4 regions of the Virgibacillus xinjiangensis genome follow, and region 1 is predicted to be linked to each of the others. Evidence: riboswitches for the same ligand, from Rfam matches in the RefSeq annotation. Region 1 holds a riboswitch; each other region holds the start of a gene.
The links. Region 1 has a riboswitch for thiamine pyrophosphate ahead of thiT (energy-coupled thiamine transporter ThiT). Riboswitches for the same ligand answer to the same signal wherever they lie in the genome.
Positions count from the first base shown of each region.

Region 2: linked by a shared signal. The riboswitch ahead of ACFOGI_RS15605 (lipoate--protein ligase family protein) and the one ahead of thiT (energy-coupled thiamine transporter ThiT) in region 1 are both predicted to bind thiamine pyrophosphate.
Region 3: linked by a shared signal. The riboswitch ahead of thiW (energy coupling factor transporter S component ThiW) and the one ahead of thiT (energy-coupled thiamine transporter ThiT) in region 1 are both predicted to bind thiamine pyrophosphate.
Region 4: linked by a shared signal. The riboswitch ahead of ACFOGI_RS06030 (YkoF family thiamine/hydroxymethylpyrimidine-binding protein) and the one ahead of thiT (energy-coupled thiamine transporter ThiT) in region 1 are both predicted to bind thiamine pyrophosphate.

Region 1 covers NZ_JBHRSA010000028.1:20,554-27,992, forward strand. Annotated here, with positions in the region: gene ACFOGI_RS06695 (Glu/Leu/Phe/Val family dehydrogenase) at 1-1,363, opposite strand, end outside; partial or broken gene ACFOGI_RS06700 (hypothetical protein) at 1,444-2,864, opposite strand; gene ACFOGI_RS06705 (general stress protein) at 2,996-3,346, shown strand; gene ACFOGI_RS06710 (hypothetical protein) at 3,424-3,549, opposite strand; gene thiT (energy-coupled thiamine transporter ThiT) at 3,655-4,227, opposite strand; TPP riboswitch at 4,335-4,435, opposite strand; gene ACFOGI_RS06720 (YceI family protein) at 4,720-5,256, shown strand; gene ACFOGI_RS06725 (aconitate hydratase) at 5,384-7,327, shown strand; gene ACFOGI_RS06730 (iron ABC transporter permease) at 7,437-7,439, opposite strand, start outside.
Region 2 covers NZ_JBHRSA010000057.1:23,842-31,280, reverse strand. Annotated here, with positions in the region: gene ACFOGI_RS15620 (YfcC family protein) at 1-350, shown strand, start outside; gene ACFOGI_RS15615 (M20 metallopeptidase family protein) at 363-1,529, shown strand; gene lipA (lipoyl synthase) at 1,606-2,550, opposite strand; gene ACFOGI_RS15605 (lipoate--protein ligase family protein) at 2,522-3,382, opposite strand; TPP riboswitch at 3,505-3,608, opposite strand; gene trpA (tryptophan synthase subunit alpha) at 3,679-4,470, opposite strand; gene trpB (tryptophan synthase subunit beta) at 4,474-5,679, opposite strand; gene ACFOGI_RS15590 (phosphoribosylanthranilate isomerase) at 5,657-6,295, opposite strand; gene trpC (indole-3-glycerol phosphate synthase TrpC) at 6,297-7,082, opposite strand; gene trpD (anthranilate phosphoribosyltransferase) at 7,083-7,439, opposite strand, start outside.
Region 3 covers NZ_JBHRSA010000057.1:43,687-51,125, reverse strand. Annotated here, with positions in the region: gene thiE (thiamine phosphate synthase) at 1-402, opposite strand, end outside; gene thiM (hydroxyethylthiazole kinase) at 395-1,177, opposite strand; gene thiD (bifunctional hydroxymethylpyrimidine kinase/phosphomethylpyrimidine kinase) at 1,174-1,980, opposite strand; gene thiW (energy coupling factor transporter S component ThiW) at 1,980-2,480, opposite strand; TPP riboswitch at 2,558-2,666, opposite strand; tRNA gene ACFOGI_RS15725 (tRNA-Ala) at 2,821-2,893, opposite strand; gene ACFOGI_RS15720 (YhdT family protein) at 3,188-3,469, shown strand; gene panF (sodium/pantothenate symporter) at 3,466-4,908, shown strand; gene ACFOGI_RS15710 (acetoacetate--CoA ligase) at 4,998-6,983, opposite strand; gene ACFOGI_RS15705 (type 1 glutamine amidotransferase domain-containing protein) at 7,098-7,439, opposite strand, start outside.
Region 4 covers NZ_JBHRSA010000025.1:28,838-36,276, forward strand. Annotated here, with positions in the region: gene ACFOGI_RS06015 (Rid family hydrolase) at 102-632, shown strand; gene ACFOGI_RS06020 (hypothetical protein) at 1,332-1,514, opposite strand; gene ACFOGI_RS06025 (DMT family transporter) at 1,948-2,826, shown strand; TPP riboswitch at 3,039-3,145, shown strand; gene ACFOGI_RS06030 (YkoF family thiamine/hydroxymethylpyrimidine-binding protein) at 3,236-3,829, shown strand; gene ACFOGI_RS06035 (ECF transporter S component) at 3,842-4,447, shown strand; gene ACFOGI_RS06040 (ABC transporter ATP-binding protein) at 4,464-6,026, shown strand; gene ACFOGI_RS06045 (energy-coupling factor transporter transmembrane component T family protein) at 6,010-6,789, shown strand; gene ACFOGI_RS06050 (DUF3231 family protein) at 6,939-7,439, opposite strand, start outside.

The DNA.
Region 1 (7,439 bases):
GTCTATAGATAATGGTAGAAAGTTTCATAACCGAATGGATAAAGCAATTTTCTCTTAGGGAATGATGGTTATCGAAATACTGGGGGTAAACTGTATCAAAAGTCTTTTCCATTTTAGTGGTCAGTTCCTGAAAAACTTCTTCTTCTTCGAGAAACTGGGTCTCCCTTCCTTGAAGCCACTCCAAATAGGATACAATTACCCCGCCAGCGTTGGCTAACAGGTCTGGCAAAATGATCGCCCCCTGCTCGTTAAGGTACTCATCTGCTTCTTCTGTCACTGGAGCATTCGCACCTTCCACCAGTATTTTAGCCTTGATCTTCTTCATATTACCTTTATGGACTTGACCGCCAAGGGCGGCGAAAATCAATACATCACACTCTACTTCCAGCAATTCATCCCGGTTGTGGATATCTGCTTTGATATTCGCTTCCTTCACCTCGTCTTCCGTTATGGGCAGATTATTATGATTGGTGGAAGTAAATCGTATCAAATTAGGGATATCAATGCCATCTGGGTTATATAAAGTTACATTCTTATCACTTACCGCTACTACTTTATTATTTAGATAATCACATCGATACGCTTCCAAAGCTGCTACTGACCCAACATTGCCGAATCCCTGAATCGCAACGCTAAGGTTTTTATCCTGATGTTCCAGCGCTGTTTTAGCATACTTGCTCTTCCGTTCTCCAAGCCAATCCTTATTGTCCTTAACAAAATCATGCAACAAATAACGCAGGGTGAAGTATACCCCTCTACCTGTTGCTTCCCTTCTGCCAAGAGAACCACCGTTCATAACACTTTTTCCTGTAAAACTTTCCCTGTATCTCTGCCCCGGATGGATGCTTTTATACTCTCCCATCATCCAATCCATTTCCCGCTCACTTGTACCGACGTCTGGAGCAGGAATATCTTTCTCCGGTCCCAGGATCTCGCTGAAATACTGCACATACTTTTTGGAAATTGCATATAACTCCTTATCACTGAAATCAGCCGGGTCGATGACCACCCCGCCTTTAGCTCCGCCAAATGGCACTTCATGCAGCGCGTTCTTCAATGTCATCAAAGAAGCGAGATCTTCTACCTCCGATTCTTCCACTGATTCATGATAACGGATGCCTCCTTTATATGGACCGAGCATGTTGTTATGCTGTACGCGGAATGAAGGGATCCGTTCCACCCGGTTATCTTCGAGGCGGACCCTCAAATAAGATTTATGGACATGATTCGGAGTGGAAATAATGGAGGCTAATGAAGTGAAAGCCTTCTCCCTGGCCTCCCCTTCAAGTTCCGGCAAAAAGGTCGGATCATCCCTCAAGGCTTGCAGCGACTTCGTTACAATCTCCTTGGAATTGTCTAGCAAAAGTAGTCCCTCCTGTTTCGATATTTATATAGTACTATACCCACAAGACAGAAATTAAAAATCATTATGATACCTGTTGCTTATATAAATATGGCAGCAAGAGAAGCGACCATCAGTCCTGCCATAACAGGAAGAAAGTTCTTGCGTACTAATTCCATGACAGGCACGCCACAGAAACCGGCAATCGCAATAAGTGAGGACCATGCCACAATCGTGCCCCCGCCGGTCCAAATAGCTCCAAGCTGCCCCAATGCAGCCAAGGTGGCAGCATCTACTGCACCTGTTTCAAGGGAAGCCGCCAGTGCTCCTGTCAGTGGTAGACCAGAAAAACCGGAACCATCAAGTCCGGTAATGATACCAATCAACAAAACACTCAATGCGGCTAGCAAAGCACTTTGTGGAAGATACTCTTGGCTGGCGTTTACCAAGTCGAACAACAGTCCGGGGGCATCTCCATCTACTCCGAGGATCATCCCGGAATATTCGGAACTTCCAAGGAAGAAAAAGCCGGCAATTGGAATAACCGGCCCCATGGCCTTAAAGGCAAACACAAAACCATCAGTAATATGGGTTGTAATGTAATCAAGTGCATGCTGCCTTCCAAAAGCCAGCGTGGATAACAGCAATAGAATGACAGCAACTCCGCCAACGAAGGCAGCCCCGTCCCCGCCTACCAACCCACTGCTTCCGGAAAAAAGCTTACTGTACATCATAAAAACCACTACAGCCAGGAGGGATAACGGGACAAGAACAGCAAAAACTTTGCTCCAAGCATTCAAGTGCTTCGTCCGTACTTTATTCCCTTCATGCTCTGTTGTGGATGATTGCAACTGTTGATATGCCTGTTCGTTTAGGGGATCCTGTGGAGCACGGATTCCATTACGGTATAGCAGATAAGCAAAAAGAATGGCTGTTATACCTGCAAACAAGGATAAAATCAAGGCTTTATCCGCGATTAGTCCAGCATCCAGATCAGCTGAAGAAGCGGAAAGGCTCGGCGCTACTTGGACGATATAGTCAGAAGAGAGGGCCATTCCCTGACCTGCAAGAGCTATAGCAACTGCCGCCAGCATTACTGGCAGCCCGGCCCTCACTGCTGCTGGGACCAATAAGGCACAAATCAAAGGTACTGCTGGTGTCGGCCAAAAGAACAGTGAAATCAGATACGTAATACCAATTAACACAAAATAGGACACATGCCCATTGATCATCATTCGTTGAATCGGCTGTATCATTTTGCGATCGGCTCCTAAATCTCTTAGTGAATTCAACAGTGCCAGCATAAATGTAATAATCAGGAAAATACTGAATAATTCCTGTGCCGCTACCAGATTGGCATTGAAAATGGCAGTGAATCCATCAAGCAGACTTCCTTTATATACCCAAGCAATGACAAAGGTTCCTAATAATGTAGGAAACACCACACCTTTGCGAAGAATCAGACAACAATAATAGCAAACGTGAACAGACCGTATAACCAATGGGAAATTTCCAACCCCATACAGACCACGCCTCTCATCAAAATTAGTTATACAGCCTATGCAAGCTCCATTAAAAACGCTACCTTCCATGTTTAATCATCTTATCCATGGGAATATCAAATATAAATCTAATTTAGAGGAGGCGTTTGAAATGAAACCATTCATTAAAGCTTATACGAATGATGAACAGTTGAAGACGGACGTAAGCGTTTTAAAGGATAAAGGTATCAACAAGGATGATGTTTATGTTATTTCTCATGATGAAGATCGAACAGAACGAGTAGCCGGTGGAGCAGACGCCAAAACCATCGGTATGGATGAAATGGACTTCTCCGATTATGTAGGGACCATGTTTAAGAGTCAGGGAGATGAACTCCGGACAAAACTGAAAGACATTGGCTTCTCTCAGGAGGAAGCCGAGCAATATGAGGAAGAAATGGACGAAGGAAAAATCTTCCTGATTGTAACGAATAATGAAAATGTAATGAATTACTTGGCTTAAGATACAGAAACGGACTGGTATGAAACCAGTCCGTTCTTCTCCCCACTATTTTTCATGACACACATTAATAAACCGTCTTACTCCTCCATACCAACACATTCATGGCAATATAATTCTCCGTCCTTTTGTTCTCCATCAAAGAAGCCATTTTCACAATAAATTTCTTTCCCACAAATCGTGCAATGTCCCACCAACTCTTCCAAGGATATCCCCCTTTGATTTGTAATCCCGGTCATCCTATATATTCTATTTAAAAGTAATTCCTTTGTGTCATAAAAGTATCTTTCATGTGAGCGAATCCAATAAAGTCATTCATTTCTTAATAGAATTCTCGGCTGCTTATGAAATAAGAAGAAGACTACAAAGGTACTCAGGATGAAAGATGGAAGCATATAGGACCCATTATACAGCAAAGAATACAACCATGCCGGCTGCCCTTCTACCGCAGAACCAAAGAACACGATGCCAGCTGTATAATGGCCTAGAAAACGAAGTGCGGATCCGAGTAATGCTCCTGCTGTAATATAAGATAGATAGGTTTTCGTGTGGCCATTTTTAACAGCCTGCTGAATTCGACGTGCAAACACCCCGGCAAATCCGATTACTGTAAATGCTACCAGATAATCCAGCAGACCTTGAATCGGATGCAATATATAGGCTGTACCTGTCGCCACCTGTAAAACTCCCCATAGAAACCCTGATAATAACCCGCCTTTTAATCCCCAGCGGAATGCAACAATAAATACAGGTATCATTGCGAAGGAAACAGAGCCACCCATTGCCCATATCTTGAACGATAGGAATGGCAGTATATCCAGTAGAAGAGCCAAAGCAGTGAATACGGCCACTTCTATCAGGAATAGTGTTTTTCCAAACTTCATTTTAATATTCTCCCCTTCCGTCTTGCCGTTTTTCTGCACACAAAAAAAGCAATGCCAAAGGGGAAGACTTCCTGATGGAAACAGTTCCGCTCACATTACTTTTCAACCATCAAGAAAGCCACCATCCCTACGCTAGTATTAACTAACAGGTTCAAAGGGTCTGAACGATCCGTCCACTCTCAGCCAAATGGCTCCCCCTGCAGGCTTTCCATTCACTTTTTTTGTTACTAGTATTGTATCCTAGCTCTCTTCTCAATTCAATAAGGAAAGTACCAACTTTAAATCTATTTCCCTATGATCCCTTTCCTTTCCACCTTTCAAGAAAAATTTCTTTTTCCATGAAGGCTCTCAATTATTATTACCTAAATCATATATATTTGAATTAAAGATGTTTTTCCTTGACTTTCAGTATTTATAATTTTATACTAAGTAACATAAAGTAACTAACGTTGAGTAACTAACGTTGCATAATTTCTTTTGGAGGGATATTGAATGGCAAAAACAACTTGGAACGTGGATACAGCGCATAGTGAAGTGGGATTTACCGTCAAGCATATGATGATTTCCAAAGTCAAAGGTGCTTTCAATGATTTTGAAGCAGTAATTGAAGCTGACGTAGAAGATCTAACGGATTCTAAAGTGGAAGTTACAATTGACGCAGCAAGTATTGATACTAGACAAGAAGGCCGCGACGACCATCTTCGTGGCGAAGATTTCTTCGATGTCGAAAAACACCCGAAGATTACCTTTGTTGCCACAGATATCAAAAAGAAGGGAAGCAACCAGTACGATGTGACTGGCGACCTGACCATCAAAGGCACAACAAAACCTGTGACGGTTGATGTTGTCTACCAAGGACAGAGCAAGGACCCGATGAGTGGAAACATCGTTGCTGGTTTCAATGCAGAGACAACCATTAATCGTAAAGATTTCGGGTTGACATGGAATGCACCTGTAGAAACAGGTGGTGTCCTTGTAGGAGAAGAAATCAAAATTCATTCGGAAATTGAAGCCCATAAAGCTGAATAACAGAAACGCAATAGAGGCAGGAGCATCCCGATGGTGGACCTGCCTCTTTTCTATTCCTCCATCCTATTCCCTGTTTGAATTCATCTCTGTTGAGGTAAACTACCTATAAAAAGGAGGATTGGGAATTATGGGTTTGAATGTAGCACAAAAGTTGATCAAGGACCACTTGGTATCTGGTGAAATGAAGCCCGGAGAAGAGATCGGTCTGAAAATAGACCAGACTTTGACCCAAGACGCAACCGGTACGATGGTCATGTTGGAATTGGAAGCTATGGGTCTGGATTATGCTAAGACAGAAGTCTCCGCTCAGTATGTTGACCATAACCTTATACAAGTAGATAGTAAAAACCCGGATGACCATCTATTTCTTGAAAGCGCTGCAAAAAGGTTCGGCATCTATTACAGCAGACCCGGTAACGGTGTCAGCCACCCTGTTCATATGCAGCGCCTTGCCGTTCCAGGGAAGACGTTGTTGGGGTCCGACAGCCATACATGTGCCAACGGTTGCATGGGCATGCTTGCCATGGGAGCGGGCGGCATCGACGTGGCCATGGCTATTGCCGGAGAGCCGATATACATCACTATGCCGAAGATATTCGGAATAAAGCTGACAGGTGAACTGCCTGATTGGGTAAGTGCTAAAGATGTCATCCTTGAACTGCTGAGACGTTATGATGTTAAAGGCGGTGTCGGCAAAATCATCGAATTCTATGGACCTGGGGTAGATACCCTTTCTGCGATGGACCGTCATGTCATTGCAAATATGGGTGCAGAACTTGGGGCTACCACTACTGTATTCCCCTCCGATCACGAAGTGAAAAACTTCCTTCGTATTCAACATCGTGAGGACGACTGGGTCGAGGTGGTCGCAGATAAAGACGCCAGCTATGATTTAGAAGATGAAATCAATCTATCTGAACTGGTACCATTGGTAGCAAAGCCATCCAGCCCTGGTAATGTTGTACCAGTTACAGAAGTAGCTGGAACACCTATATATCAATCCTACATTGGCTCCTCTGCTAATCCAGGCTTCAGAGATTTTGCCATGGCAGCAGAGATCGTCAAAGACAAAACAATTGCCTCTGGTTTATCCTTTGATATCAATCCGACTTCTCGGCAGATGTTAACGAATCTAGTGGATGATATGCATATAGCTAGCCTTCTAAGTGCCGGGGCGAGACTACACCAAGCCGGCTGCAATGGCTGCATTGGAATGGGGCAAGCTCCGGCAACCGGCAGGAACAGCCTGCGTACAACTCCACGGAACTTTCCTGGAAGATCAGGTACCAGGGAAGACAGTGTCTATCTTTGCAGTCCGGAGGTAGCTGCCGCTTCTGCACTGACAGGCGAAATCACCGACCCACGAACCTTGGATATGCCATATCCAAAAGTGTCTGAGTCAGAAAATGTAAATGTCGATGACCGGTTACTGGATGCCCCACTCCCTGAAGAGGAAGCTAAAAAGACCGATTTGGTCAAAGGTCCAAATATTGTATCCTTGCCGGAAATGGATGAGTTGCCAGATACCTTGGAACTTCCTGTGCTTCTTAAAGTCGGTGATAACATATCCACTGACGAAATACTTGCAGGGGGTGCACGTGTCTTGCCTTATAGAAGCAATCTGCCAGGCATCAGTAAATTCACCTATGAGCAGGTGGACTCCACTTATGCAGATCGAGCAATCAATACCAAAGAATCCGGCGGACATGCTATCGTCGGTGGTTATAATTATGGCCAAGGTTCCAGCCGGGAGCATGCTGCATTGGCACCTAGGTATCTAGGACTGCGTGCAGTTCTGGTAAAAGACTTCGCACGCATCCATTGGCAGAATCTGATTAATTTTGGAATCCTTCCGTTACGGTTTGATAACGAAGAAGATTATGACAAACTGGAGAAAGGCGAAGTCATCACCTTCAAAGATTTGAGAAGCCAATTGACAAATGGTGACCATTTGACAGCCACCCTGCAGGATAAACAAGAAAATATCCAGATTAATCATAATCTGACCAAACGCCAGAAGGAAATCATCCTTCACGGTGGATTGGTCAACTGGACTAAAGCAAGACAATAACAATAAAATTACAGATACAGAAGCTGCGGTCACGGTTTTTCCGGACAGCAGCTTTCTTTTTTCTAACTGAAAGAGGGAAGCCCTGCAACAGAACTTCCCTTTTTTGCCCTTA
Region 2 (7,439 bases), on a different contig from region 1:
CGATGGTGTCCGGCCTGCCTTCAAGTCTCGCGGCACTAGGCATGCTTTTCACACAAGGTTTGCTGAATTTCATCGTACCATCTGGAAGTGGACAGGCAGCCTTAAGTATGCCGATTATGGCACCTTTAGGAGATTTGTTAGGGGTCGATCGCCAGACAGCTGTATTGGCTTACCAATTCGGTGATGGGATTTCCAATATTCTCACCCCGACAGCAGGAGTTCTGATGGCTTCCCTGGCTGTTGCAAAAATCTCTTGGGTGAAATGGGTGAAATGGGTTTGGCCGCTCATTCTCATCTGGTATCTATTGGCAGCAATCTTCGTCACTGTTGCACATTTGTTTATCTGGTAGGAGGAATGGGAAATGGTGGAAAATGTTTATCATAGGCTGGAAGAAATTTACCCGGAGATGGTGGAGCTTCGCAGGGATTTTCACATGTATCCCGAGCTATCTCATCAGGAAGAGATAACACCTGAAAAAATAGCTGAATATTTGAAGAGCCTTGGCATAGAAGTGAAAACCGGTGTAGGCGGCCGTGGAGTGATTGGTGTTCTAAAAGGCGGGAAGCCCGGACGGACGATCGCTTTGCGTGCTGATTTTGATGCTCTCCCGATTCAAGAAGAGAATGATATCGATTATAAATCCCGGATCCCAGGTGTTATGCATGCATGTGGCCATGACGTGCATACGGCTTCCTTGCTCGGTGTAGCGAAAGTATTGAGTGAAGTCCGGGAGGAAATCAGCGGTACCGTAGTCTTTGTCCATCAATTTGCTGAAGAAGCTACACCAGGCGGCGCTCATAAGATGATGGAAGACGGCTGTCTCGAAGGTGTCGATGTTATTTATGGCGCCCATGTGATGTCCACAGAAGCATTTGGTTCCTGTACAGTGAAGGAAGGCTACTTCTCTTCAGCTCAGGACGACTTTCACATTAAAGTTTATGGGAAGGGAGGCCATGGGTCCGAACCTCATAACACGGTCGACCCGCTCGTAACCGGAAGTCAGTTGGTCGTGAATCTTCAACAGATTATCAGCCGAAGGGTAAGTCCGCAAAGTGCAGCAGCTCTTACGGTTGGTTCCTTTCATAGTGGTAAAGCAACGAATGTGATACCCGATACAGCTGTAATCAAAGGAACAGTCCGCACGTATGACAGGGAAGCTCGGGATATCATCGAGCAATCGATGAAGCAAATTGTCAAAAACACTTGTGAAGCAGCTGGGGCAGAAGTGGAGATGGACTATGTGAGAGACTGTCCGTCCATTTGGAATGACCCGGAAGAGACGAAACTGGTCCGGGAGAAGGCTGTAAAACTATTTGGAGAGAATGCTGTCAACACAGAGGAGCCGATGTATGGAAGTGAAGATTTTGCCTTCTATCAGCAAGAGGTGCCGGGAGTCTATTTCACAGTAGGTGGAGGAAATCCTGAAATAGATGCTGTCTATCCGCATCATCATCCTAAATTCAAAGTGGATGAACGAGCCATGCTTCATATCGGCCGGATGTTCATTCATCTAACATTATCCTCATAATAGCTTCGTTTTTAGTGTAGGAAAAACACCAGCCGTCTGGGCAAGCAGGGCTGGTGTTTTTCTTTTTTATGCTTAGTTAGAATTGAAAATCGACCTCTGTCTTTTCTTGTTCTTCAACGCCTTTCATATATTTAACCCGGCGTTGGGCTGATGCGTTGCTGACTTGCTCATCGGCGTGGTAGGAGGAACGTACCAGAGGACCGGCTTCACAGTGAGTGAATCCTTTTTCGAGCGCAATCTTTTTCAGTTCTTCAAATTCATCCGGATGATAATAGCGCTCTACTTGCAGATGTTTTTTGGTTGGCTGGAGGTATTGACCAATTGTAACAATATCCACGTTATGTGCACGCAAATCATCCATTGCTTCGATAATCTCCTCTTTGGTTTCTCCGAGCCCCACCATGATACTGGATTTAGTCGGTGTGTTTGGAGCAATTTCCTTCACTCGTTCAAGGAGCTGAAGGGAACGGTCGTACATGGCGATAGCCCTTACTTTTTTAGTAAGACGGCGAACCGTTTCGATATTATGATTGAAAATATCCGGTCCGCTGTCCATCAAGGTATGAAGACTTTCATAGTCACCCTTCATATCGGAAGGAAGTATTTCAATTGTCGCTCCTGGATTTCGTTTGCGGATCTGACGGACGGTTTCAGCAAATACTGCCGCCCCTCCATCTTTCAAATCGTCTCTTGCGACCGCGGTGACCACTACATGTTTCAATCCCATTACTTCGACAGATTCGGCTACCCGCTGTGGTTCTCCCCAATCGAGCTCATTTGGGAGTCCTGTCTTCACAGCACAAAAGCGGCATCCTCTTGTACAGGTATCCCCCAAGATCATGAAGGTAGCTGTTTTTCGTTCACTCCAACACTCATGCAGGTTTGGACAACGAGCTTCCTCACAGACAGTGTTCAGCTTTTTATCACGCATCAAGTGTTTCAGTTTCCTGTAGGATTCATTTGTGTTGATTTTCGTCTTCAGCCATTCAGGTTTACGTATGTACTCTGCTTGCTTCGCCATTGTTAACACGCTCCTTGGATGTATTATGTGTCCATGCTTCCGATGAGTATTTTGTTTCCGCCAGCTGGTGAACTTCCTCCCACTGTTCCTCGGATAGGGTGAATGGATGCAGATGGATTCCAAGACCATCCTCGAATCCTTTCTTGAACGCTGATGTCATTTCCTCATAAGACAACTGTTTACCTGTCAGTTGTGCAATATCTGCTGCTTTTCCGGCAAAGGCCTTGCGCTTCCGTTCCCGGTGCTTTTCGGAGGAGAAACGAAACAAGTCGAAAAGCATCCCAGTATTCATGCTTATTGGTATAGAACCGTGCTGGAGGACTACTCCATCTTTTCTTGTCTGGGCATTGCCAGAGATTTTTTTACCATCTACGACCATCTCATAGAATGCTGGCTTTTCAAAGCAGATGGATGTTCTCTCTCTATCCCGCTTTTTTTCTGGAACAGAAAAGTCTGCAGCAATTCCAATATTTTTGTACCCTTCCAGGACACCTTGAGAAAGGACATGATATGCTTCCTGGACAGAGGTCGGGATGGAGGGATCCTGTTCATTGATGACAAGGCTATAGGTCAGTTCATTGTCATGAAGGACAGCGCTTCCTCCTGTCAGCCGCCGTACAAAATGGCAGTTATGCCTGTGCACAGCATCCAGGTCGATCGTGCTCGACTTTTGAAACCGTCCGAGGGACAGGCTTGGCTTAGACCAACCGTAAAATCGTAATGTCGGAGGAATCTCACCTTTGCTGTGCCACTTCAACAATGATTCATCCAAAGCCATATTGATGGCTGCATCCTGGATACCGCTGTCCAGGTAGGCCCATTCTTTCTCCACATCGTTACCTCCTGTTCCTCATTAAACTGGGATACGGCATTTGTACCCTTTGCGCCCCCATAAAAAAAGAGACTGCACTCACGGAGAATGCAGTCTGACAATATATGAAAAAAAGAGTACATATATAATCAACTGCACTTTCCCACGCTAGCATTATCTAAATCGGGTGCAAGGGTCAGGGCATCTTGCCCCTCTCAGCCGTGGTCCAGCTCCCCTAGTGCTTAAATGGTTATTCGATACTATGCTAACCTATATTCGTTCAATTGTAAATGTTGGTAACAGTGCAGTAATTAATTTTATAACTTTACTTTTGGTTGTGTGCTTTCCTGGATGAGCTGTTTCACGGTCTCTGTCTCTCCTTGATGGAGGAGGTCCACAATTCTGCTGCCGACAATGACACCATCACCCGCATTGCTAAGCTCTCTTGCTTGTGCGGCGTTGGAAACTCCGAATCCTGCCAATACAGGAACATTGCTATATTCTTTGAGCTTTTCCAAGAAGCCTTTCACTTTTTCGTTATGAGTAGCTCTCACGCCGGTAGTGCCGATAACAGAAACAGCATAGAGGAATCCTTCTGATTTCCCAGCAAGTTCTGAAAGCCTTTCATCCGGACTCGTCATGGCAGCAAGCTGGATGAACGCTATGTCTTTTTCGTTCAAAAACCCGTTGATGGTATGCTGTTCCTCCAGAGGGAGGTCGGGAATAATGACACCATCCACCCCTGCTTGATCACAAGCATTGGCAAAACGCTCTGGCCCGTAAATTAGTATGGGATTGAAATAGGTCATGAGAATGACTGGAATGCTGCGTTTTTCTTTAAACGAGGAGAGGTGATCCAATACCATGGAAAGGGATACCCCTTGTTCCAAGGCTCGGATTCCCGCTTCCTGAATGGTTGGTCCATCTGCCACTGGGTCGGAGAATGGTATACCCAACTCCACAGCGGAAGCCCCGCATTCTTGCAAAAAGGTGATACGTTCTTCCAAGATATCCAGACCACCGTCACCAGCCATAATGTATGGAACAAACAGATTTTGGCCTGTATCCTGTTTTTGCTGTAATGTTTTCTTCAATTTTTCTTTCCCCATTTATTAATCCTCCTCGATTCTCTCTTTTACTTGGTCTACATCTTTATCTCCTCGGCCGGATAGGCAGATCACGAGAGATTGGCCTTTGCCCATCTGCTGTGCCAGCTTGACCGCATATGCAACAGCATGAGCACTTTCCAGGGCTGGGATAATTCCTTCCGTTCTGGACAAGTATTGAAACGCCTCCAAGGCCTCTTCATCCGTGATGGAAGTATATGTCACTCTTTCTGTTGCATGCAGGTGGCTGTGTTCTGGACCGACCCCTGGATAGTCAAGCCCTGCAGAAATGGAGAAAGCTTCCTCAATTTGGCCATTGCTGTCCTGCAGCAAGTGTGTCATCGTACCGTGCAGAATACCGACTTTCCCTCCAGAGAGTCCAGAGAGGGTAGCTGCATGTTTATCCGTATCCAAGCCTTCTCCGCCTGCCTCAACTCCATATAGCTTTACCTCGCTGTCTTCAATGAAAGGATGGAACATCCCCATGGCATTACTGCCGCCACCGACACATGCCACGACTGCGTCGGGAAGGCCGCCTGTTTGTTCCTTCATCTGTCTCTTCGTTTCTTTTCCGATCACCGATTGGAAATCACGGACAATCTGTGGAAAGGGGTGTGGGCCTACCACGGAGCCAATGATATAATGAGTATCCTCTACATGACTTACCCAGTATCGCAATGCCTCGTTCACTGCATCCTTCAAGGTGCCGCTGCCTTGGGAAACACCGCGCACCTCAGCACCGAGCAATTCCATACGGAACACATTCAGCTTCTGGCGCCGGATGTCCTCTTCTCCCATGAATACCACACATTCCAGGTCAAGGAGGGCACAAACTGTTGCAGTCGCTACACCATGCTGGCCTGCGCCGGTCTCAGCAACCACTTTCTTCTTTCCCATCCTCTTTGTTAACAAAGCTTGGCCGATAGTGTTATTGATTTTGTGGGCGCCCGTATGGTTCAAATCCTCCCGTTTCAAGTAGATATCGGCGCCACCAAGTTTCTTCGATATATTTGCTGCATGATACAAGGGGGTCTCGCGGCCGATATATTGTCTCAGATAATAATCAAGTTCATCGACAAAGCTCGGGTCTTTAACTGCGTTGATATAGGCTTCCTCTAATTCCTTCACGGCGGGCATCAAAAGCTCCGGTACAAATTTTCCACCGAAATCTCCATATCGCCCTGATTTGTCAGGCATGGTATATATGGTCACTGGGCTCATCCTTTCTAGTCTGTTTTGCTTTCTTAATGAATTCTCTTATTTTTGCCGGGTCTTTTTCGCCATTGGTTTCCACACCACTGGAGACATCCACTGCTGCCGGGTTTACCATTTCAATTGCCTGTTGAATATTGGCAGGTGTCAAGCCGCCGGCTAGTATGGTCTTGTTTCTGCTGACTGGCAGGGTTTCCGTCATGGACCAGTTGAATGTCGTGCCATTACCACCACGATTCTGTCCCTTTGGACTATCGATCAAATAATAATCACAAGGGTATTTTTCCATCCCCTCTAATTCCTGCGGAGAGAAAGGGAAGGCCTTGATTGTCTTATAAGGCAGTTCTTGCACCTTTGATTCTGATTCGTCACCGTGCAACTGGATGTAATCCAACCCCACCTGGTTGGCAATCTGCAGGATGTTTTCGGTACTCTCATTTACAAAAACTCCCACAGTATTGGCATGCGAGGGGAGGGAATGGGCAATCAATGCAGCATCTTCAGGGGTGATCCTTCGTGTGCTCGGAGCAAAAACGAATCCGATGAAATCCGCTCCAGCCTGTATAGCGGTATGTGCCGTGCTGATTGTCTTCACTCCACAAATTTTCACCTTCATACTATTTCACCTCTTTCTCTTGGGTTGTCAGCTGCAATTCGTGAAAGGTATCCTGCAGGTTAACGGATCTCATCAAGGTTTCACCGACCAGTATAGCGTTGGCTCCTGCTTCCTTGGCACGGAGCACATCGCCACCTGTTCGAATTCCACTTTCTGATATTAGGATGGTATCCGGGTTGGCAACCATTGAAGCCAGCCTCTCCGTTGTTGCTAAATTTACTTCGAAGGTGTTGAGATCACGGTTGTTGATTCCTATGATTTCAGGATCCAGTTGAAGTACCTGGTGCATTTCTTCTTCATTATGCACTTCGCATAACACTTCCAAATCCAGGCTGCATGCATACTGGTAGAGACTATGCAGCTGTTCATCCGATAGTGCTGCTGCAATCAGAAGAATAATATTGGCCCCTGCATCCTTTGCCTGATCTATTTGGATAGGGTGAATGATGAAATCTTTGCAAAGAATAGGTAGTTCAACCGCTTCTCTGACTGCTTTCAAATCTTCCATGGAACCATTGAAAAACGTACGGTCGGTTAATACGGAAATCGCAGAAGCACCTGCTGCCTCATATTGCTTTGCCTGCTCAACAGGGTCAACATCCAATCGTATTTCCCCTTTGGAAGGAGATGACCGTTTGATTTCGGAAATGATGCACATCCTGTCGCTATCCTTCACCCTTTCCCTGAAACTAGTGACGGACTTAGGGTGCGATCGATGGAATTCCTTCTTTTTTAATTCTGCTACTTCTTTTTCTTTTTCCGTGATGATTTTATCCAGTATGGACATTTAAAGCACCTCGCTTGGGATTTTACTGCTATATTCAACCAATTGGTTCAGCCTTTCCAATGCCGCCCCTGATTCGATACTTTCTCTGGCTGCTTCGACACCTTCCCGGATGGTCCGTGCCTCCCCGTTGGTGAAGAGGGCGAGACCGGCATTCAGCAGAACTGTGTCATAGTAGGCTCCTTTTTTGCCATGTAGAACGCCCTTTAAGATCTCTGCATTTTCTTTGGAATCGCCTCCGCGAATGTCGTCCATGGTATAGGTTGGCAAGCCGACATCTTCGGGATAGAGAGAAATGGCTTGTTGTTTTCCGTTCTCCAAGACAATTACATGGTTCTCTCCGGCCAAGGAAGCTTCATC
Region 3 (7,439 bases), on a different contig from region 1:
ACCTGCACCCACATAGTCAACAACAGAGAGAGGGCTGCCTGCTAACTCTGTGTCATTGGATACGGAAAGACCGAGAATTTTGTTTGGAAACATTCTCCTAACCTCTTCTGCCGATTTGTCATCTTGCCCGACATGAATGCCATCCGCGTCCAATTCTTCAGCCAGGGAGAGGTCATCATTTATGATGAAAGGAATGTGATGGGTTCGACAAATATCTCTCAGTTCCAGACCTAGAATCCTTTTTTTATCTCCTTTTAGGGAGCCAGCCCCTTTTTCACGGAACTGAAAGGCGGTTATACCTGCCGCAATTGCATCACGCAAGATCTCATCTGGAGGGCGCTGACAGTCTTGGCTGCCCATAATCAAGTATTTTCTGAGTGCGTGCCGGATTGGTTCACTCATTTGTGTTCCTCCTTATATGAAAGTCAGCTGGATGCTTGTGGAGTGCATCTATGAATAGAGGCATAAAAGTGCCAGGTCTATCCGTTCCTGAAATTTCTGCTGCATATTCGGCTGCTGTGCCATAGAATTCCGTAGCGGCAAGTGCCTGTTGTTGGATTGGATGGCTGGTTGTTAAGCAAGCCGTCAAAATGGATCCCAGTAAACAGCCAGCTCCGGTTATTTTTGCGAGAAGGGGATGTCCCGTATTATTTTCGGAATTTCTGTTGCCAGTACAAATAATATCCTTTGCACCGGTAACAATCGCAGTCGTTTCATAAGTTCTTGCGACTTGGGCGGCGATATGCTCTGCATCACCTCCTATAGAGTCGACACCTTTTGTTTCCCAAGGAAGTCCCACCAAATGGGCCATTTCTCCGGCATTTCCTTTAATGGCCGTCGGCTGCACTTCAGCTAGTAACTGTTCAACAGCATTGCGCCGGAAGGAGGTAGCCGCAACCCCGACAGGATCCAGGACTACCGGGATGCCTTTCTGGTTGGCGGTCCTCCCTGCAAAGATCATCGCTTTTAAGTCGGATGCTGTAAGGGTTCCTATATTTATAAGCAGCCCGTCGGCATGGGCAGCCATTTCTGCAGCCTCTTCCTCAGCTTTGGCCATTACGGGGGAAGCCCCAAAAGAGAGCAAGCCATTTGCTGAGAAATTCATGACCACCTGGTTGGTTAAATGGTGAATCAACGGTTGCTGCTTTCTGACTTCTGTAATAATAGCTTCTTTCATTGTTTCACTCCCTCTTCTCTGAGAGCCCAATGGTTTGTCGGCCCATTTCCCTCCCCAAGTCCGGATGCATGTTGGATGGCAGCTGTTATAAACTTTTTCGCAATCTTTACAGACTCTACCAAAGGAATTCCTTGACTGAGAGATGCAGTGATTGCTGCTGAATAGGTGCACCCTGTTCCATGTGTGCTGGTTGTGTGAATTCTTTCGGCCGAAAAAGCATACATATCGTGGCCATCATACAAGAAGTCTGTGGCATCTCCTTCGATATGCCCTCCTTTAATTAGAGCGGCTCCGGCTCCATACGTATGGACAAGTTCCTTAGCTGCCGACTTCATATCCTGTGTGCTATCAATCCCTTTGTCTATGAGAAATTCAGCCTCTGGTATATTCGGTGTAATCAGTGACGTCAATGGAACAAGATGTTTACGAAGAAAAGCTCTGGCCTCCCTTTCTATAAGTGCATCCCCGCTGGTCGCAACCATCACTGGATCCATAACATAAGGGATGCGGAGCGCGGCCATCTTCTGTTCAATCACTTCCATCATGGGAATATTGCTGATCATGCCGGTTTTATAGGCATCTACCGGCATATCTGATAGAACAGATTCAAGCTGACTGGCAATCATGTCTGGTGGTATGTCTTGGACAGCCTGCACTCCTGTCGTGTTTTGTGCAACTACCGAAGTGATGACAGACATGCCGTAGCTTTTTAATTCCTGGAAAGTTTTTAAGTCAGCCTGGATTCCCGCTCCACCACTGGGGTCCGTGCCGGCAATCGTTAAGGCGCATGGTATATGTTTCATTATGAGTTCCTCCCTGTAAGCTCTAAGGCATTATTGGTGGATAGCTTCGTAACGATAAACCATCCGATGATTGCTCCAGTACTGCTGCTAACGACAAATGGCGGGATAAACGCCAGGGCACCGGCAGAGCTGCCCATCAAGATATTGGCAAAGGGAACGGCAAATAAAGCCCCGACAATGCCGCTGCCAACTGCTTCTCCTGCAGCAGCCCAAATTTTCCGACCCAACCAGCGGTATAGAATTCCTGCCAAGAATGCGCCCACCATCGCTCCAGGAAAGGCAAGTAGTGTACCAAGCCCCAGCATATTCCTTAAAAGGCTGATCATAAAAGCGATGACTATTGCCGGCCCCGGGCCGAGGATCACAGCGGCCATAACATTGATCGCATGCTGTACTGGATAAGCTTTTGCTATGCCGGCAGGAAACCAGAGCAACTGGGAAGTTATTGTCCCAATTGCAATGAAAACAGCCATTACTGTAAGTAAATGTGTACGGTTCACATCTTTCTCCCCTTTTGGGGCACCAAAAAAGCCAGATCCCATATAGGACCTGGCTTGAACAAGCTGAAAATAGATGACATTTTGTCTGACTACTTCCCTCCGCTGGTATGATCCAGATCAGGTCCATAAGGGTCGGAAAATTCATCTTTCCTCTCAGCCTGTGTTTCGGCACCCCTAGTAGTTTTACGTTTATTGAGTTTTCTGTTTTATCATAACAAAGAAGTGAGCGTTTGTCAGTAGAATCTTCCCATTTACAAAAGGATAAGTTGGATAGGTGTAAGAAAAGAATCTAAAAAAAGAGAAGCTTCCTTATCATATAAGGAAGCTTCTCTTTTTTTGATGGAGCATAGCGGGCTCGAACCGCTGACCTCTTCGCTGCCAGCGAAGCGCTCTCCCAGCTGAGCTAATGCCCCATATTGGCTATCACAAATATAAATTATAAAGGGTTACCAACTATTTTTCAAGGGTTTTTTACAAAAAATCTATATCTTTTACAGAGACCGGGAGGTTCAGCATGAATAAGATGGCTGACAATTGAATGAATTTACGACATAACTACACTATCATACCCACTGAAAGAAGGAAAACGTGCAAACATGCAAGGATATTAGATATACTTATGGCATAAGTACAGGATATTTACAGATAAAACTTGATAGGTTATATTCGAAAGAATAGTATAACTTTTTAGAAATGGGGGATGAAAAGTGTCCAGCAAGTCGGAAGGGAAGGATGAGCGGTTTAAGGTAGCCAATAGGGAAGCTCTTATCGGAGTGGCCTTGGTTATTTTCAATTTTATCTGGTGGTATGGGTTTGCCTATGGGCTTGGCAGCAAGGACCCGGAAGATTATTCCTATGTTTTTGGGTTTCCCGCTTGGTTCTTTTACAGTTGTGTGCTGGGGTTTATTGTCATGGCGGTTCTGGTGACGGTGATCGTCAAAAAGTTTTTTGTCGAAGTTTCATTGGATGATGAGGGAGAAGAGACATGAACTGGCAGGCATTGATTCCGTTAATTGTATTCTTAGTTTTAATGTTCGCAGTCGGCATTTGGTCGAGTAGGAGTGTGAAATCGTCTGAGACATTCCTGGAGTCCTACTTTCTGGGGGACCGGAGTATGGGCGGATTTATCTTAGCAATGACCATGACTGCTACATACGGTAGTGCAAGCAGTTTCATAGGTGGTCCTGGTACTGCATATACAGAAGGGTTGGGCTGGGTCCTATTGGCGATGACTCAGGTGGTGACCGGCTATTTTGTCCTAACGGTTTTGGGAAAAAAATTTGCCATCGTTACCAGGAAATATAAAGCAGTAACAATGGTAGATTTCCTGAAGGAACGCTATCAGTCAAAATGGGTGGTGCTGTTTTCCGCTTTAAGCATCATTATTTTCCTATTCTCTGCCATGGCAGCACAATGGATCGGTGGAGCCCGCCTGATTGAGTCATTGACAGGCTTGCCATATACCACGGCATTGTTCATCTTTGCTTTATCTGTCCTGGTTTATGTTGTTATTGGCGGTTTCCGGGCAGTGGCATTGACGGACGCCATCCAGGGAAGTGTGATGTTCGTCGGTACGTTGATCCTCCTAATAGCAACTATTTTTGCAGGGGGAGGAATTACGGCCATTATGGAGGATCTAGCCAATGAAAATATCAATCTGGTTACACCTTATGGAGCGGAAGGGACATTGACCCCAACATTTGTATCCTCTTTCTGGATTCTTGTCGGGGTCGGAGTCGTCGCACTTCCTCAAGTTACCGTACGCGCTATGTCCTATAAGAATTCAAAGTCGATGCACCGGGCACTGATTATAGGGACCATCGTCGTCGGGTTCATTATGCTGAACATGCATTTGATTGGTGTATTTGCCCGGCCGATTTTACCTGGTATTGAGATTGCCGACCAAGTAATGCCGCTGATCGCTTTGGAGGTACTGCCGGCATGGGTAGCGGGCTTGGTGCTCGCCGCTCCGATGGCTGCCATCATGTCAACGGTGGACTCCCTGCTGTTGCTTGTCAGCTCGACCATTGTGAAGGACGTCTATTTGAATTACATAGAACCAAAGGCATCCCAGCAGAAAGTGATGAAGTTGAGCATGGGGGTGACCGCTATCCTAGGAATTGGGGTGTTCCTGCTATCGTTGGATCCCCCAGATTTGATCATCTGGCTCAACTTGTTCGCTTTCGGCGGATTGGAAGCAGCGTTTATTTGGCCAATCATATTGGGTCTCTATTGGAAGAGGGGAAACAAATATGGGGCGATCGCTTCCATGGTTACCGGGGTAGGGCTGTACATATTGTCAGACAGCTTTTTTCCGCAGCCGTTGGGGCTTCATTCCGTAGTCTTGCCTGTTGTATTTTCCCTAGTGGCCTATATACTGTTCAGCTTAGGAACACAACATAAACAAACCGCTGTACCGGAAATCTGACAAGGAGTTGCCCAGTGTGTCTGTACTTCTTGGATGGCCAGTAAGAATGAAAAAAGACAGCCTTCGCGCGAGGGCTGTCTTTTCCTGTATTATTTTTTCTTCATCTTCTTTGCAAACTCGATAAAGTATTGCAATGATTCTTTGTTGCGCAATGAACCTAAATTGACCACTTTTTCTGATGGCTGCCCCATCAATATCTTCTTGACCGGTATTTCCAGTTTCTTGCCATTCAGTGTCTTCGGAATATCGTCCACTTCATGGATTTCCGTGGGTGCATGGCGTGGGGAGCATTGCTGTCTGATATGCTGTACTATTTTCTTTCTGATTTCATCTGTCAGTGTTGCTCCGTCCTTCATCACAATAAAGAGCGGGGTAGAGGAACTGCCTTCTCCATCTGGGATATCTACAATCAAGCTGTCCTCCACTTCATTCACTTGATCTACTGCCCGGTAGATTTCACTGGAGCCGATACGTATGCCGCCGCGGTTGATCGTGGCATCAGACCGTCCATATATAACCCCGGTGCCGCGTTCGGTAATCTTCAGATAATCACCATGGCACCAGATGCCAGGGAAAACATCAAAATAGCTATGGTACAGACGAGTGCCGTCAGGGTCATTCCAGAAATAGATCGGCATGGAAGGGAAGGGTTCTGTCAACACCAGTTCTCCCACTTCCTCGATCCTGGGTGTCCCCTGTTCACTGTAGCTCTCCAGTTTTGCGCCCAACCCCCTGCATTGCAGTTCTCCAGCATAGACGGGAAGCGTAGGGGCTCCCAGTATGAAAGCTGTGCAGACATCAGTCCCGCCGCTTACCGAAGCAATCCAAAGATCTTCTTTCACGTTTTCGTAGCACCACTGGAAGCCTTCCGGCGGCAATGGGGAACCAGTGGAGCCGATGCTCTTCAGGTGGAACAAATCATAGGTGTTCCCTGGCTCCAATTCATCTTTCATGCATCCTGTAATATAACTTGCACTGGTACCGAAAACGGTCATTTGTGTTTCTTCTGCGAACTTCCAAAGCATCTGTTTATCAGGGTAGGCAGGACTGCCATCGTATAGGATAACCGAACTGCCTGTGAGAAGCCCGCTTACCAGGAAATTCCACATCATCCATCCGGTGGTAGTGTACCAGAAAAAACGGTCTTCTTCTCCGAGGTCCTGGTGAAAGGTGAGTGCCTTCAAATGCTCCAGAAGTATTCCGCCCTGGCTGTGTACAATAGGCTTGGGTTTACCCGTTGTTCCAGAAGAATATAGTACCCACAGAGGGTCATTGAAGGAAACATGCTCGTAGTGGAGTTCACCGTTTCCACTTCTGTCCACAGCTTCTTCCCATGTTGCTGCATCTATTAGGTTGCTGAAATCTGTGTTGCTGTTCAGATAGGGAACACCAATCGTTTTTTCCAGTGTCGGTAATTCTTTCTGGATTTCCTCTGCAACCTCCATGCGATCGAAATCCTTCCCTCCATATCTGTATCCATCTATAGTGAACATAAGCTTTGGTTCAATTTGCTTGAATCGGTCGATGACACTTTGTGTACCGAAGTCAGGAGATGCACTGGACCAGATGGCTCCAAGGCTTGCTGTTGCCAGAAAAGCCACAATGGTTTCATATATATTCGGCAGATATGCCGCTACGCGGTCTCCTTTTTGAATGCCGTAATCCTTTAGTGCCTGCTGTAAAGAGGCGGTATCTCGATAGAGCTTTGCCCAAGATACTTCCGTTTTATCCCTCAATTCAGAAGCATGTATGATGGCTGTCTTATTTTCCTTCCGTCCTCTGAATATATGTTCAGTATAGTTGATCTCAGCTCCTTGGAACCATTTGGTTCCAGGCATCTTACGGGGAGATAAGATGGTATGGTAAGGTTTCTTTGATTGTATGTCAAAATATTCCCATTGTGTCTCCCAAAACGCTTCCAACTCATGGACAGACCAGTCCCAGAGGGAAGCATAGTCCTCAAATCTCAAGTTTTTATGTTCCTTCAGCCAGTTTCTATAATCAGTAAGATTAGCTTTCTTCTTTCGGGACGCATCTGGTTCCCATAATAACGTACCTTCTTCCACCCGACTCATCCTATCCCCTCCCGAATTTTACGATAATTACCACTATTATATGAAGTCGGTTCCCGTATGTAAAGCTTGCTTCTGTGGAACGGAAAAAAACCCCCTTGATGAAGGGGGAGTCTCCTATTGACCTGCCAGTTTGTCTATGAACGCCTTCATATAGGATGGCAAATCCGGCGGTCGGCGGCTCGACACAATATGGCCATCGATGATTACTGGCTCGTCATGCCAGTCAGCACCAGCATTCTTCATATCATCCTTGATTCCAGGGGTGCTTGTCACGTTTCTCCCATTTAAGATGTCTGCTGAGATGAGTACCCAACCGGCATGGCAGATCTGTCCAATGGGCTTGCGTGCTTTATCCATATCCTTTACCAGGTCAATGACCTCTGGATAGCGTCGCAACTTGTCCGGCGCCCAGCCACCTGGTACAAGGATAGCATCATAGTCATCTGCTTTTATATC
Region 4 (7,439 bases), on a different contig from region 1:
TTTATATTCTGTGAATATTCAATTATATTAATAATAATAACCAATCTGAATGGCTTACTGGAGAAGGAGGTCCACATGGGAACAAAGGAGATGATCATTGGATGAAAAAGAAATACATGGCCGCTATTTTTCTATATGGGTCCGCTTTGTTTATGCTTGTTGGTTCCTTCACCTATGCCGGCAAGGAGAAGGAAGGCTTCACTTCTGGAGAGGTGGATTTCATGGAACTGTCCTCTCCCGTGATTTCCAATCCTGTAGAGCTGCCGGAAAAGAATGATCAACTGAGGTTCAGTACGATAGCTCCTCCGTTGATGGTTGGAGATGGTGAAAACACGTATGAAAGGTATGGAGATACAGAGACACAGGCCAAAGGCATTTTTGAAAATCTGGAAGCCCAACTGGAAGAAAGGGACCTTTCTTTATCGGATGTGACCCACCTCCGTGTCTATATCGTTTCCGACTCCAATAATGGAGGAGAGCCTGATTTTGACGGGTTTTTCGCTGCCTATGAGGAATTCTTTGATGCGGAAGAAAAGGAGCTGAGTCCAACCCACACAGTCGTCGGCGTGGATCGTCTCATCGACCCGGAATGGCTGATCGAGATCGAGGCGGTCATTTCCTCCTCCTCCTAAACCCTAGTGCTGCCGCAGTGTCATGCTGCGGCTTTCTTTGAGTAGGTGGAGATGCTGGACGCTAAATGCGTACTTCATACTAGTAGCATAGTAAGCCTTGCGTGAGCCTTCTGCACCGCTGCGGAAATTCCACTGCGCTTTCCGTGGGAGCCTCGTAAGTCTCCTCGCATCGTCATTGAGTTCAAATGAATCCTTTAGAACTGCCTACCAAGCCTTGTGTGTGCATCCCACACCGCTGCGGAAATTCCACTACGCTTTCCACGGGTGACCCGTGAGCTTCCTCGAACTATCGTTCTCCAGGATCTCACGTTGGCCACTTTTCCTGAGGGAGTCTCCATGGATTTCCTCCGCTGGTTGTAGTGGTTACAACCTTTTTATCTAGCATTAAGTCTTTTTCCTAGCAAGAGAATATATGGTGAATCGCTCACTAGAACCAGTAAATATAATCCAGCGGAGACAAAATACGTAGACTCCAGTGGGAACAGCACGAGTCTGAAGGCCCCGGAAGAAGTGCATTTCTTCTGAGGAGACTGAGGCCGTGCCCACGGAAAGCGAAGTATGTTGGCGTAGCGGTGGTATAGATTAGCAACCGATGCTCGGAAAAATTCACTTTATAAATATCTGCTAAAAACCATTCCACTCAAAAACCCCTTTCCATTCATCACGGAGAGGGGTCTCATTTCTTATATTCATCCGTTATTATTCCGTTACCGCTTCCTTGGCAGCCTCTACTTTCCATTGCTTATTCGGCTGGATACTGGAATTCAGTTTCTGGGCAAACGATTCTGCCGACTGGGAGTCAGGGAATGTCTTAGCCAAGTCGCTGTTGGATTTCGTCAGAATTTCAGTAGCACCATTTATCCTTCTTACAAGAATAAACATAGCATTAACTCCCTTCCTGGTTCAGCCACACCTAGCTGTACAAGTATTATCTCATAAAAGGGGAGGGAGAAGAGAGATTTAACAGAAGTGTAATGTAAATATAAAATTAGCTTGAGAAATCTCTGGAATCACTCGGCTTTTGTAGAATGGAAAGAGAGAATAATAATAGTTTTTGTCGAAATGACTTAGATTCTGTAAAGCGGTTGTTAATCATTTTTAGAAAGTTAATAGGTTTTGTAATCTATTTGTAATAATAGAGGCTCAAGATTGCTGCCGTCGGCTTGTCGTTGCCAATGGACAGAATGGTTCCATTGGCTACTCTCATAGGAACTGCTATGATAAATGGTAAATTGCTTGAAGAAAGGGAGGGTCCGTGTTGATGAAATGAAAGAAATGGATCACCGAACATAAAGCGGCTGTCTGGCTGCTTGTATTGCTTATCACGTTATTATGGGGCTATGCCTGGGTAGTGATGAAGGCAGCCCTCGAATACATGGGTCCTTTCATGTTTTCCTCTTTCCGTTTCGGGACAGGTGCGGTCACTCTGTTGCTCGTCGTCTGGATCATGAAAATCGGCCTGCCGCCGAAAGAATATTGGAAGCATCTCATCATCGTCGGGATCCTGCAGACGGCTATCGTTTTCCTGCTGGTCATGTACGGCCTCATGTTTGTCGATGCCGGAAAGTCGTCGGTTCTGCTATATTCCATGCCGATGTTCAGCAGCCTGTTGGCAGTGAGGTTCCTCCATGAAAAACTGACACCAGCCAAATCAATCGGTTTGGCTATCGGCATGATCGGACTGCTGACGATTTTAGGATGGGACATCTGGATTGGTCAGCCCGCTGAAGTGATCTTCGGTGAAGTTTTGATCATTATTGGCGCTTTTTCTTGGGCGGTATCGAATACATATTTCCGCCTGCACGTGCAGGATCTGCCAAAAATCCAGTCGTCCGCTTATCAAATGCTGTTCGGGGCCATCGCTATCATCCTGGTGACAGTTTTTACAGAATCGGGCGAACCGGTGAGTTGGAACCTTGACCTCATCTATTATATTCTGTTCTCCGGGGTTCTCGCATCAGCCCTATGTTTCACCGTCTGGTTCATCATCATGAGCAGGCTGGATATGGTGAGCGCGACCATATCAACACTTCTTGTTCCGATTTTCGGCCTCCTGTTCAGCAGTATTCTATTAGGGGAAACCATGACAATAGGGATTCTGGCAGGCTCCGCGATGATCATTACAGGAATCATCATTGCTACCGTCAGATGGAAACACCCCCGGGTCGGAGACAGCCACGCTCGGAGTTCCTAAATCCTATACCCGAAGTCCAACATGCAAAGCCACTTAAAAAAGAAAGTGCCCTCGGCGTAAAGCCGTGGGCGTTTTCTGCTGTTTGGGCAGGATCAGTATTCGCAGACACTCCAGCAGTATGCAACAAGCTGTATTTTTTTCCATTCTAAATCCCCTTTACAAAATTCGAAAGATTGTATACCATAAAGACACATGAAAACTGCATAACCGACAACAAGCACTAGGGGAGCTGTCCGAAAAGGCGGCTGAGAGGATACATGTCTGACCCTTGGAACCCGATCTGGATAATACCAGCGTGGGGAAGTGCAGTTCACTGTATGATACATGAGATGATGAATCGATACGTGCAAACTGCATTCCCGCGGGAGTGCAGTTTTTTTGTACATATCCAAAAAAAGGAGGAAAAAACATGAGCAATAAAAGTTGTGGGACAAGCAGAATCGCGGGGTGTCAATTCACCCTGTATCCGATGAGCGACAAATTCGTCGATATCATTCTCGGGGCGTTGGAAGAGGTGGATACATCGAAGGTATGGAAGGATACCGATGACGTGAGCACCTGTGTACGCGGCAAGATGACACATGTATTCGATGTGACCAAGGCGATCTTCTTGCATGCAGCTAAAACAGGGGACCATGTGGCAATGAATGGGACATTCTCCATCGGCTGTCCAGGAGACACGGAAGCCGATGCTTATATGGATGAAGCGGATGAGCCATTGAATGAGGAAAAATCACAACAGATCTCCCAACAGGCAGGGTGCAAGTTTTCCCTATATCCAATGGGCAGAGAGGATTATATGGACGCAATCTATAAACAGATCGATCTATCCAAACACCGCAACGTAGAAGTCAGCCATGCCCATTACGCCACCCGTCTGGACGGTGATGTGAAGGATATTTTCCAGGCGCTGCATCAGTCTTTTGACAGCGTGCAGGAAAAGGTCTCCCATGTGACCATGACGTTTGCGATTTCAGCGAACAGCCCATCAAATCAAGCATAAGGAGTTGAAAATATGACCAAGCATTGGAAATTGAAAGAAATTGTCCTGATGTCCGTATTGGGTGTTGTTTTCGGTGTCATCTATTTGGCTTTTTTCCTTGTCGGGCAGGGGATCCGAAATGTGCTGGTTCCGTTTGGATTGGCACCGTTCGGCTACGAGATCATCTTCGGCATCTGGTTCATTGTGTCGATCATGGCAGCCTATATCCTGCGCAAGCCTGGCGTCGCTTTTACGGCAGAGGTGATTGCCGGTGTTGTCGAGGTCCTGCTCGGTTCTGCAGCAGGTCCCGGTTTGATTCTTGCTGCCGCCATCCAAGGTTTGGGTGCAGAAGCTGCATTTGCGGCAACGAAATGGAAGGATTATCGCCTGCGTATATTGGTGCTGTCGGGAGTTTCCGCCGCCATTTTCAGCTTTGTCTGGAACCTGTTTTCTGCCGGTAATATTGCTCTCGCACCATGGCTGATTGTTTCTACACTGATTGTAAGGATGATCAGCGGTGCGCTGCTTGCAGGTGTACTTGGCAAGTGGCTCAGTGACCAGCTGGCCAAAACCGGGGTCCTGCGAGGCTATGCTTTAGGGAAGGAATTGCAAAGGAAGCGGAAATATGGAGTGGCATAAGGGAAGAGGGAGACCGATGATCGAAGTGCGTGATTACTCCTTTTCCTATGAGGAGGATGGGCAGCCCTTGTTTGACCAGCTAACCTTCAACCTTTATCCAAATGAGGTGACACTTCTGATGGGGGCGAGCGGTGCCGGGAAGAGCAGCCTCGCCCTTTGTCTGAATGGGCTTTATCCTGATGCAGTAGAAGGAGTTGCCTCCGGGGATATCTTTTTTCACGGGAAAAACATCCGCGAGTTTGAGAAGGGAGAGCTGAATCAGGAGATCGGCATCGTCTTCCAAGATCCGGAAAGCCAGTTTTGCATGATAACCGTGGAGGATGAGTTGGCCTTCACTTTGGAAAACCGGAAAATCCCTCGTTCAGAGATGAAAGAGCGGATACCTGCCATTCTTCAAGCAGTCGGCATGGAAGGCTATGAGAAAAACAAAATTCATGAGCTGTCCGGCGGGCAAAAACAAAAGGTTGCACTAGCGGCCGTACTCTTACTGGAGCCGGAAATGCTGATTCTTGATGAACCGACCGCCAATCTGGATCCGGTCTCAAGCCAGGAATTCGTAGAACTGGTGGAAAGCATTCAAAAGGAACGGGGGATGTCGGTACTGATCATTGAACACCAAGCCGATGACTGGCTTGAATTGCTGGACCGTGTGCTGGTGATCGGCAACGGTGGGCAGTTGATTGCCGATAATGGACCTGATCAGCTTTTCACCAATCAGAAACAGCTGCTCGAACAGATTGGTGTATTCCTGCCAAGAGAATATTCCCATCAAAAGGATTTGCGCGACCTCCTTCCGGAATCATCCCCTTCACAGGAAAAAATTCTTTCCGTGAACGGGCTTGTTTTTTCCCGGAAGAGACGGGAAATACTGAAGGATGTGAGTATGGACATCCATGGCGGAGAATTCGTAGCAATCATCGGTGAGAATGGGGCAGGAAAGTCGACCCTGCTTCAATTGATGGCAGGACTCCTGACACCGAAGAGGGGAGATGTTTCCATGTCCGGCCGCTCACTGGAGAAATGGGAGGAAAATGAGCTCCGCAGGCGGCTGGGCTTTGTCTTTCAGAATCCAGAGCATCAGTTCATTACCGATACGGTCTATGAGGAGCTGACCTTCGGAATGAAGCTGAATGGATGTACCGAGGAGGAAATGGAAAGAGCGGCAGCAGAACGGATGGAACAGTTCCACCTCAAAAGCCATCGTCACAGCAATCCTTTTTCATTGAGCGGCGGCCAGAAGCGACGGTTGAGTGTCGCAACGGTGCTCGATGAGACACCAGACATCCTATTGTTCGATGAGCCGACATTCGGCCAGGACGCAGCGACTACTGCTGAATTGATGACCTATATCATGGATTTGCGGAGGAAGGGTACAGCCATCGTGTTCGTGACCCATGACATGGATATCGTCGATGCCGCAGACCGTGCGTTTGTACTGCAGCATGGGGAAATGGCTTTTGCTGGAAAGCCGGAGGACTTATGGGAGAAGACCCGTCTTCTGCAGGAGGCAAGGTTGACCCTGCCGTCAAGGCTGAGAAACAGATCGAGAGTAGGTGAACGGTATGATCTCGTCCATTAATCCGAGCATCAAGGCATTCGCCGTCCTGCTGCCTGGTATTCTGCTTGGTTTTACGTTTGATGTGTTCACGCCGCTGTTGTATTTCGTCTTTATTCTCGGCATTACTTTTACCATGTCCGATATTCCTGTGCTCCGCTGGCTGAAGCTATTCAGCCCCTTTGTATTGGTTGCCCTTGGCTTTGCCTGGATGACGGTGTTGTACGCCAATCAGACGTTTTCTTATGGGGAAGTGGTATTCACCTTGTGGAACCTGGAAATCACCACAGGCAGCATTCAGACCGGAATCAGCCTCGCGCTCCGCTCTCTCTGTTTCGGAGCCCTTTCCTTATTATTCATTCTGACAACCGATTCGACCAAACTGATGCTGAGCTTCATGCAACAGTGCAAGCTTCCCCCGAAAATCACGTTCGGCATCCTGGCCGGCTACAGGTTCCTGCCGATTTTCCGGCATGAACTGCAAGTGCTCAAACAGGCCCACCATATCCGGGGGATCGGACGGGCTCGCGGCATAAAGGGCCGCATCAACCAATTCCGCCGTTATGCCATCCCTCTTTTGGCCAATGGCATCCGCAAGGCGGAACGTGTAGCTATTGCGATGGAATCGAAGGGATTCACCGGAGATCCTGATCGCACGCATTATCATCAAATGACCGTCGGTAAACGTGACTGGATGTTCTTCATACTGATGATCGGCATGCTGGCTGCCGTGTTCTGGTTGTCGTATCATCTTGAATATTTGAATATATTCGGAAAACGTTATTGAAAGGCAAAAGGCCGGAGGGATGCCCCTTCGGCCTTTGATTATGATTTGCGGCTATACCATGTGATAGGCTCGGCTGCTAACCTATTGGAAAACTCGATTCTAATTGTGTGGTTCGGTAAGCGAAGAAAGCATTGTTTACCCTTTCACGGTCAGCTTTTCCGTTCGGCAGCCATCGGCGGTTTTTCCAGCCACCCATTGTTGATCATGATGTTTAAGCCATCTTCGCCGTACTTTAAGATCTCTGCCATGAGCCGGGAATAGTCGATGGCCAGATCACTTCGCTGGCTCTGAGCAATGGCGGAACCGTAGTTGCCGATACCAGAATAAGTCATCAGGTTGAAATGATAGGAAATCAGTTTGTCGGAAAAGGGGGCTTCTGTTGAATCCGTGACGGTCTCATCAATGGAAGTCGGAACAGGGAGGGAGTCATTGCCAAGATAATCGCTGAATATCCTTACATGTTTGGTGGCAATTTCTTTTCCCCGCAGGATGTACTTCGCCAATTTTTTCGATTCGACCACCTGGCTGAAGCCTGTTGCCAAGGCCGAGCCCAATTCATTCGTCTTTACATTTTTGTAAAGGTTGGAGATTTCCAGACCTGTCAGTGGCCGGCCTTTTCCTAGTCCCTCCAGCATGAATGATTGTTTTTC